2 regions of the Corynebacterium tuingiense genome follow, and region 1 is predicted to be linked to the other one. Evidence: riboswitches for the same ligand, from Rfam matches in the RefSeq annotation. Region 1 holds a riboswitch; the other holds the start of a gene.
The links. Region 1 has a riboswitch for thiamine pyrophosphate ahead of thiM (hydroxyethylthiazole kinase). Riboswitches for the same ligand answer to the same signal wherever they lie in the genome.
Positions count from the first base shown of each region.

Region 2: another riboswitch for thiamine pyrophosphate. It lies ahead of ACLI1T_RS01665 (ECF transporter S component); the one in region 1 lies ahead of thiM (hydroxyethylthiazole kinase).

Region 1 is NZ_CP177101.1:1,226,478-1,231,581, forward strand. It holds gene ACLI1T_RS05845 (bifunctional hydroxymethylpyrimidine kinase/phosphomethylpyrimidine kinase) at 1-708, opposite strand, end outside; gene thiE (thiamine phosphate synthase) at 701-1,330, opposite strand; gene thiM (hydroxyethylthiazole kinase) at 1,327-2,151, opposite strand; TPP riboswitch at 2,139-2,232, opposite strand; gene ACLI1T_RS05860 (NAD(P)/FAD-dependent oxidoreductase) at 2,336-3,688, opposite strand; gene ACLI1T_RS05865 (class I SAM-dependent methyltransferase) at 3,890-5,104, shown strand, end outside.
Region 2 is NZ_CP177101.1:336,016-341,119, reverse strand. It holds gene ACLI1T_RS01670 (ABC transporter ATP-binding protein) at 1-1,193, opposite strand, end outside; gene ACLI1T_RS01665 (ECF transporter S component) at 1,207-1,821, opposite strand; TPP riboswitch at 1,812-1,967, opposite strand; gene ACLI1T_RS01660 (DNA-directed RNA polymerase subunit beta') at 2,184-5,104, opposite strand, start outside.

The sequences.
Region 1 (5,104 bases):
GGCGGTGGCGGCATCATCGCCTGCGCCAAGCCGCGTTGCTAGGGCAGAGGAGAGGGAGCAGCCCGTGCCGTGGGTATTCTTGGTCTGCACTCGGGCCGATTCCACGCGGTGAACCTTGCCATCGGGAGTGACCACGGCGTTATCGGCAATCGCCGAGTCAAGGTGCCCGCCCTTGACGATGACCGCCGTATCCGCCTCAGCGGCCCACGCCTTAGCCACCTCGATGGCACGGTCCAAATCCGTGGCTTCCTCCGTCTGCGTCAGCACGGCTAGCTCCTTGAGGTTGGGCGTGATGACATCAGCACGGGAGCACAGCTCGCGCACCGCCTTTTCCGCCTCGGGGGCCAAGAGGCGGTCGCCGCTGGTGGCCACCATGACCGGGTCCAAGACCACGGGGACGGACGGCTCGATCTGGTCGAGGAAGGTGGACACGAGGTCGGTGATGGGGGCATCGGCAAGCATGCCGATCTTAATGGCATCGATGTCTACGTCCTCGCGGACCGAATCCAGCTGCTCTTGGAGGAAATCCAGCGGCGGGACGTGGACACTGCGCACGCCCTGGGTATTTTGGGCCACCAGCGCGGTGACCACGCTCATTCCATACCCGCCCGCGGCGGCGATGGACTTCAGATCGGCCTGGATGCCGGCTCCGCCTGTGGGATCAGTTCCAGCAATCGAGAGAATACGAGGGTAGGTTCCTTTAGCCACGGTAGGCCTCCTTTAGGTTGTGTGCTGCCGCTGCCGGGTCACCAGCAGCCATAACGTCGCTGACCACGCAGATCCCTGCGAAGTCGCTTGCAGAAAGTTCGTGGGCATTGTGCGCCTTGATGCCGCCGATAGCGACGGACTCGATGCCGCGTTCGCGCGCCGCGGTGGCAAGGCGCCTGGCTGCCTCAGCGCCGATTCCCGCTGGCGCATTCTTCTTGGTCGCCGTCGAATAAACCGGGCCGATGCCAATGACATCGGGGGCCTCCTGCGGGTCAATGGCGTCCAACTCTTCCCGTGTGCCCACCGAAAGCCCGATGAGCTTATCGGGGCCGAGCAGCGCGCGTGCTTGGTGTAAATCCATATCGTTTTGGCCAATGTGCAGGTGGCAGCCCACCCTGGCCGCTACCTCGACGCGGTCATTGATAAAAAGCGGTACATCGCCTAAGACCTTCATGAGCTCGCGGGCGGTAGCCTCCACCTCCTCGTCGCTGGCCTCCTTATCGCGCAATTGCACGACGGTAGCCCCGCCTCGCACTGCCTCTTGTACGATGGGAACGACCTTGTCCCGCCCGCCGGCGAGCTCAGGATCTGTGATGAGGTACAGCGTCCAATCGATGCTCATGACAGCACCGCAATGTCTGCGACCTCGGAGGCAGGGATCCGCTTCTTGATTCCATCGGTCGACAGTTCATGCAGCGCATCGAGCCAGGCAACCGCAAAGGAGCCGGGCGCCGAGGATTTCTCCGCGGCAACGCTGCCCGCGGCCCCCACATGCGCATGCGCTGCGATGATCGCTGCGAATGGATCCTCCCACGCTGCCAGGTAAGCCGCGCAGATGGCGCCCAGCGAACAACCCGTGCCGATGACGTTTTGCAGCATCGGGTGCCCGGACTCGAGGCTTACCGCCCTCGGCGATTCGCCTGCCTGCACGATGAGATCCGTGGGGCCAGACACGGCAACAACGGCACCAGTCTCGCGGGACAATTTGAGTGCCGGTTCCAGTGCCGCCTCTACGCCATCGGTGGACTCCACGCCGCGCCCGCCGGCTCCGGTTCCTGCTAGAGCTATGATCTCGGAAGCATTGCCGCGAATCGCCGTCGGGCGCTGCGGCAAGACTTCGTGCATGAACTCGGTGCGCTTGTGCAGACCACCTGCGCCGACGGGATCGAGGACCCACGGGTTTCCAGCCGCGGTCGCACCGGCGATTGCCTCGCGCATGCCGTCGTATTGTTCGGAATTCGGGGTACCGCAATTGATAAGCACGCCACTGGCGATCTTCGCAAAATCTTGCGACTCATCTGGAGTATCTACCATTGCTGGGCTGGCGCCGATGGCCAACAGCGCGTTGGCAGAAATATTGCTGACGACCTTATTGGTCAAGCACTGAATAAGTGGAGCGGTATCGCGCACCGCATCGTGGGCACGGAGAAATGAACAATCCACAACAATCCCTTCGCTAGTTCTAACTGAGAGCAGGTTCAATGGGTATATCTCAGCCACTGCGTGGCACCCCATGTTGTACTGCCCAAGCCTAACAAAAATGGGAAAATAGGAACGAAAACCACAAAAGCCGCCGCCCACAGTCCCGTTGCGGGGTAGTAGGACGGCGGCTGGTGCCGAGGAGAATTTAGTTCTTCTCTTCTTCTGCCTCATCGATGAGGTTGCGGGCGATGCGCTGCTGGGTAGTAATCTCCAGGTTGCCGCGGTTGCGGGAGAGGATATTAGCCGCCCAGTTGACCAATACGGCCAAGCGGCTGCGCAGGCCAACGACGTAGGTCAGGTGCAGGGCCAACCATGCCAACCAGCCCGGGAAGCCTGAGAATTCGGTCTTGCCCAGCTTCACGACGGCATTGAAGCGGGTCACGATGGCCATCGAGCCCTTGTCGAAGTACTCGAATGGCTCCTTTTCATCGGCCGTGGACTCCTCGTCCACCTTGGTCTCGATGAGCTTGGCGACGTGCTCGCCACCCTGAATTGCCACCTGTGCCAAACCCGGCAGGCGGTTCAGGGACATCATGTCACCGATGATGTAGACGTTGTTGAAGTCACCAACGGTCATGTCATCGTTGACGGATACGCGGCCCGCGCGGTCAGCCTCGACGCCAGCTTGATCAGCGACCATCTTGCCCAATGGGGAAGCAGCGACACCGGCGGACCAGATCTTGGTCGCGCCCTCGAGGGTGACCTCTTCCTCGGTCTTCATGTTCTTGTAGGTCACGGAGTCTTCGTTGACATCGGTCACCATGGCGTTCAGGCGAACGTTAACGCCTTCCTTTTCCAGGGTGCGCTGGGCACGGCGGCCGAGGCGCTTGCCAAACGGTGGGAGTACCTGGGGCGCGCCGTCGAGCAGGTAAATCTTTGCGGCGGAGGTGCCGTAGGTGGAGTAGACATCGCTAAGCGTGCGGTTAGCCAACTCAGCGATCTGGCCGGTGAGCTCCACACCGGTTGGGCCGGCACCGACGATGATGAAGGTGAGGAGGCGCTCGCGCTCAGCGGGGTCATCGGTAAGCTCAGCTTTTTCGAAGGCGGAAATGATGCGGGAACGCAGCTCCAGGGCATCATCCAAGGTCTTCATGCCAGGGGCAAACTCGGCGAAGTGGTCATTGCCAAAGTACGACTGGCTGGAACCAGCGGCAACCACGAGGGAGTCGTAGGAGTAGGTGCGCGAAAAGTCATCGAGCTCGGCGGTAACCGTCTGGTCCTCCAGGTTAATGTCGGTCACGTTGCCGTTGACAAAGTCCACATTATCCTGGTTGCGCAGCAGCTGGCGGGTCGAGGGGGCAACCTCACCAGCGGAAATCATGCCGGTAGCCACCTGGTAGAGCATTGGCTGGAACAGGTGGTGGTTCTTCTTATCGATGAGGGTGATCTCAACATCGGCGTTCTTCAACTTCTTCACAGTGTTAAGACCGCCGAATCCACCGCCAACCACGACGACGTGGTGACGGCTTCCGTTTGGACGATAAGGGGTATCAGTCATGGAATTAATGCGACCTTCCTCGAGAAAGCTTATTTAAGTACCCGTATAGTGTAAACGCTCGTTACATAACGTGCATACTTGATACCCATTTACATGCGTTTCGGGTTTCCTTTCATGCGGAGCGCCTTAACCGAAACCGCTCAGAATCTGGCTAAAATAAGCTCAACCGTGACCCTTGCACCCAGGAGCGCTCCCCAAACCATGAGTTTTTCCACCCCCGAGCATCTACGCTCCATCGACGCGGAGGCATGGCCCAATATCGCGACCGTGCCATCGCAGCGCTGGGCGACGCTAAAATCCCGACGGGCCGAGGCAGAATTTGCCAAGGCCTGCGATAATGCCGGTTTGGAGCTGGAACTCGATGCAGCAGGCGGCCCCGATTTGAAGGTGGGCCACGATGCGTTATTCGAGCGAATCGCTGCCACGGGCTGGTTAGGTTTTGCCGAAAGCTATATGGCAGGCGAATGGACCGTCGCATCCTCCACTCAATTGGTGAAGGTTTTAGGCAAGCTCCTGCAGGTGGGGTATCTTCCCAAGCCACAGGGGGTTAGAGTAGGAGATTCAGAGCCAGGGGAGCTGCCTCTCGACCTAGTGCGCCTCTATGCTGGCGATGGGTTAAGCCACGTCGGTGGGATCTTCTCCAGCGGCGTGCCGACGACGATCCGGGAAACGGTCGAAAGCTTTACCCCGAAAGCCGGAAGCCGGGAACCGAAGAGCCACTTCGTTGATGTCACCACGGTGAGCGAACCCACCAATGTGGACCGGGACGACTTAGGTGAGGCGCAGCGTAGGGCAGCAGATTGGCTTCTCGATGCCACCCGCACCGGCGCCGGTACCCACATTCTGGTTTATCCCGCGGCCGGGATGCAGGCCGCGATACGCGCTACCAAGCGCCGCGCCACTGTCGATGTCCTGACCAGCGATGTTGAACAGATCACCCAGATGCGTGAGGCACTTGTCTTTGCTGGAACGGAAGACTCTATCCACATAGAGCGGATTCCGGATCCCGTTCCGAGCCCGAAGCAATGGCGCGGGCACTACGATGCGATCATCAGCGTGGAAAAGTTCGAGCAATTAAGCCCGCGGGAGCGCAAGGCATATATTCGGGTCCTTGACCGATTCCTTACCGCAAACGGTCGGGCGGCTTTTCAATCCATTGTTGCCACCGACGCCATGTCGGAGGCTGCCCGAGCATCCTTGCAGGCCATGCGGGCCTATATCTGGCCAGGACTCGACTATCCGCTGACCATGGACGTGCACCGGCTCGTGGATAAGAACTCGCACTTGCGCATCGTGTCCGAAACGCACGTGGGCAGCCACTATATCGAATCCCTGCGCCAGCAGCGATCCTTTTTTGATGGGCATCTTCGCGAGGCCGCCGCTGCCGGCTTTGATCCGGTTTTCCGCAGGTTATGG
Region 2 (5,104 bases), 890 kb from region 1:
AACGGATTGGCCTTGAGCAAGTGCCCCAAGCGCAGCGATTCCACCAACTGGGCGATGCGTTTCTCTGGGGGATCGACGCGCATGACCTTGGGCGCGACCCGCAATTCCTCTTCCACGCTGCGGGAGACAAATTGGTGTTCGGGATTTTGGAAGACGAAGCCAATGCGGTCCGCCAATTCGCGGGATTTCCACCGGGAAGGAGGGCCCTTCACACCGCGGCGGATGAAGTCAGCGACCCCGATTTCCCCGGACTCGGCCGGAAGTAGCCCCGCCATCGTCATCAGCCACGTGGATTTTCCCACGCCATTGCGCCCGGTAATGACGGTCGAGGCCCCCGCCGGCAGGGAGATGGATCGCGGCGGCCCATAGCGGGTTACCAAATCCTTGCTCCACAGCGCCGCGTTGGACTCATCGAGGGCATCGCTTGCCCGTGACCGCGCCTGCGGGAGACCGGTGACCTGGCGCTTGCGGGCGACGTCAGCAAAGGGGGCATCAGAGATAATGCGCCCATCCTTCAGCTCTACTGCGCGGTCCAGCACGCTTTCCCACGCCGCATGCTGATGCTCGACCACCACCAAAGTGGCACCCGTGTGCTTCACCAGCTTGCCGACGGCCCGCACCACGTCCTGCGCCCCTTCCGGATCCAGGTTGGCGGTGGGCTCGTCCAATAGGACCACGCCCGCGCCCATGGCGATGACCCCGGCAAGCGCCAGGCGTTGCTTCTGCCCGCCGGAGAGGTGCTCGGTAGGAAAATCCAGGTCCACGTAGGGGCCAACCAGCTCCTGAGCCTGTTGCACCCTGCGCCAGATCTCCTCGCGCGGATATGCCAGGTTCTCGCAGCCAAAGGCGATATCGTCGCCCACGCGCGCGGAGATGACCTGCGAATCCGGATCCTGCAGAACCAACCCCACCGGAATGGTCCGACCCGGCTCTTCGACCGTGCCCGCAGAATCCTCCAAGGTAATCTCGCCGGTGCGCGTGCCTTCCTCATCGGAACCCAAGACACCTGCCATCGCCGCCAATAGCGTCGACTTTCCGGAACCGGAATCCCCGCACAGCAAGACTTTCTCACCGGGTTCGATGACCAGATCTATGTCCTGCAGCGCCGGTTGGGAGCGCCCAGCGTGGGTCCAGCCGTAGCCGCGGGCCGCAATTTTTGTGGCGTTTCCTGCTAAGCGTGAAAAATCAGTCACAGCGGTCTAAGCCCTAAGCGCGCTGTTCGCGGCCTACTGCAAAGCGGTCAAGGGCACCGGTCTTTGCCAATGCCTTCACCACATAAAAGCCCAGGGCTCCGGCCAAGATAGCACCGGAAATGGTCAACGTGACCAAGTAGATCATATTGAACTCGAAGGACTTCGCGAGGTTACCGGAGGTAAACAGCTCTAGGACAAAGGCGCCCCAGCCTGCTGCCATACCGGCCAGGATGGTCACCCCAAGGTTGAACTGGCGGTACATGAAGATGGCGAGAATGATCTCCACACCAATACCCTGCGCCAGGCCCGAGTACAGGGTGCTAATGCCCCACTGTGAACCCAAGACGGCCGATACCGTCGCGGCAAGGACCTCCACGTACACCGCCGCACCCGGCTTACGGATAACCAAGCCACCCAGGATGCCGCCCAGCAGCCAGATGCCGGTGGCCAAGCCACCAAGACCCGGCGTAAGAGCATCCATGGCCTCGTACCAGGCATAGCCCACGGCATTCCAGCCCAAGAACACGAAACCACAGGCAACACCCAAGACTGATGCCACCACGATGTCCACCACGCGCCAGTCCAAGCTGCGCTTTGGTGCTGCGGCCCCAGTAGTATTAGCAGTCATTATTTTCTCCCTCTCGCCGGAATTACCCGGATCAGGTTCAACGGTTCACCGCGTCATATCGCAGTATCTCAGCCTTCATTTCTGTGCCGGTGCGGCCTGTGCGCCCCACGGGCCCACAGATTCTGAAAGCTCCCGTGTAATGGTTTAAATCAAATAGCCCAAGGCCCACATTTTACTTATCTGGGCACAGGCTTTACTCATACTAGCAGGCACGCATACGGGTCCCCACAACCAATTCGGCGGCCGAATTGGCGTGCTCAACCGCGCCAACAGACTCCAACGGCAAGAGCCCCCGTTACCGTTTAACACGGAAGCGGGGGCTCTGACTGGACGCGGTGCCGAGGGGCACGAGCGCCTAGGACTTAGAAGGTGAAGTCCTCATCCAGCGGGACGGAGGCGCCGGTGAATTCACCGAAGCCATCGTCACCGTAGATGGAATCGCCGTAAGTCGGAATCGAGTATGCGGCGTTGCGCGCAGCCTCGGTCGGCTTGACGGAGATATTGCGGTAACGGGAGATACCGGTACCGGCCGGGATCAGCTTACCGATGATGACGTTCTCCTTGAGGCCGATGAGCTTATCGGAGCGCTTGTTAATAGCGGCATCGGTAAGCACACGCGTGGTCTCCTGGAACGAAGCGGCGGATAGCCAGGACTCGGTAGCCAAGGACGCCTTGGTAATACCCATGATCTCCGAGCGCAGCTGAGCCGGCTCGCCGCCTTCTGCGACCTGAGCAGCGTTCATCTGCTTGGCCTCAGAAAGGTCGATCAGGTTACCCGGCAGCAGCTCCGTGGTACCGGCGTCGATGACGGTACCGCGGCGCAGCATCTGGCGGATGATGATCTCAATGTGCTTGTCGTGGATGGCCACACCCTGGGTGCGGTACACGGCCTGCACCTCGTTGATGAGGTGCTGCTCCACGCCGCGACGACCCAGGACCTCGAGCACGTCGTGCGGGTCAGCCGCACCACGCATCAAGCGGTCACCGGTCTCAACGTGGTCGCCGTCCTTCAAGGAACGCTCGATCATCGCATCCGGGTTGGACTCCATCGGACGACGCACCTGGGCCAGGCCCTGGCGCTTGGACAGCTTCTCGTAAACCACGTCATCGGAACCGTCATCCGGGGTGATGGTCATGGTCCAGAAGTTGCCCTCATCGGACAGGGACACGGTGCCGTCCACGGAGGCAATCGGTGCGCGGTTCTTCGGGTTACGGGCCTCGAAGAGCTCCTGAACACGCGGCAGACCACCGGTAATGTCGCCACCGACACCACCCTGGTGGAAGGTACGCATGGTCAGCTGGGTACCAGGCTCACCAATGGACTGTGCAGCCACGATGCCGACGGCCTCGCCGATGTCGACCAACTGGCCGGATGCCATGGACTTGCCGTAGCACTTCGCACAGACACCAGCCGGGGTCTGGCAGGTCAGCACGGAGCGGACCTTGACGTCGGTGACCTTGGCATCGAGAAGCTTCTGCGTGAGCTCCTCGGTCAAGTCTGCACCAGCCTCTGCGACGACCTCGCCGTTCTCGTCCTTGACGTCGGTGGCAAGCACGCGACCGGAAGCGGAGGTCTCCCACAGCTCGGAGAGGACGACCTTGTCGCCGGAGACCTCGCCGATAGGAACGCGCACGCCCTGGCGGGTGCCACAGTCCTCTTCACGGACGATGACATCCTGAGCGACGTCCACCAGACGACGGGTCAGGTAGCCGGAGTCAGCGGTACGCAGCGCGGTATCGGCCAGACCCTTACGGGAACCGTGGGAGTTGTTGAAGTACTCCAGCACGGACAGGCCTTCGCGGAAGGAGGTCTTAATCGGGCGGGTGATGTAATCACCGTGCGAGTTCACAACCATGCCCTTCATACCGGCCAGCGTCCAGATCTGACGCATGTTACCGGCAGCACCCGACTTCACAATCATTGGAATCGGGTTGTAATCCGGGTAGATGTTCTCGACGGCCTCACCAACGGTGTCGGTCGCGTCCTTCCACAGCTCAACCAGGCGGTCATAACGCTCGCGCTCCGTCAGAGCACCCTGCTCCCAGTACTTACGCTCGATGCGCTCTGCTTCCTTCTCATAAGACTCAAGGATCTCGGTCTTATTCGGCAGCACCAGCACGTCAGACATCGTAATGGTCACACCGGAACGGGTTGCCCAGTAGAAGCCAGCGTCCTTCATGTTGTCCAGAACCTGGGCCACGGTGATCATTGGGTACTTGGTGGCCAAGTCGTTGACCACGTCACCAATGAGCACCTTGCCGTCCGTGCCGCCGCCTTTGCGGACCATGATGCCCTCAAGGTACGGGTAGTTCCACGGCAACAGCTCGTTGAACATGATGCGGCCGATGGTGGTGTAGCCCAACCATGCCTGGCCCTTGGACCAGCCATCGGGGAAGAGCTCTGCCTCGATGTCCTCTGGTGGGCGCAGGTGATCGATGCGGACCTTGATCGGTGCCTGCAGGCCAACCGTGCCGCGGTCGTAGGCCATGAGGGCCTCGGCGTAGGAGGAGTACACGCCAGTTGCCGGGTACTCCTCGCCAGCCTCGCGGTAGCGGCCATTGCCACCAATCTCGTCCTCTGCCTTGTCCATGGTGAGGTAGTACAGGCCGGTCACCATATCCAGGCGCGGCATAGCCAGTGGCTTACCGGATGCCGGGGACAGAATGTTATTGGAAGCCAGCATCAGCACACGAGCCTCTGCCTGAGCCTCTGCGGACAGTGGCAGGTGAACTGCCATCTGGTCACCGTCGAAGTCGGCGTTGAAGGCCTCACAGGCCAGCGGGTGCAACTGAATAGCCTTACCCTCAACCAACTTCGGCTCGAAGGCCTGGATACCCAGGCGGTGCAGCGTAGGCGCACGGTTGAGCATCACTGGATGCTCAGAAATGGCCTGCTCCAGCACGTCCCACACCTCTGGGCGCTGGCGCTCCACCATGCGCTTCGCGGACTTGATGTTCTGGGCGTAGTCGTTTTCGACCAATCGCTTCATAACGAAAGGCTTGAACAGCTCCAGCGCCATCAGCTTCGGCAAACCACACTCGTGCAGCTTCAGCTGCGGGCCGACGATAATAACGGAACGACCGGAGTAGTCAACGCGCTTACCCAGCAGGTTCTGGCGGAAACGTCCCTGCTTGCCCTTGAGCAAGTCAGACAGGGACTTCAACGGGCGGTTGCCCGGGCCGGTAACCGGACGGCCACGGCGGCCGTTATCGAAGAGCGCGTCCACAGACTCCTGCAGCATGCGCTTCTCGTTATTCACGATGATCTCTGGAGCGCCCAGGT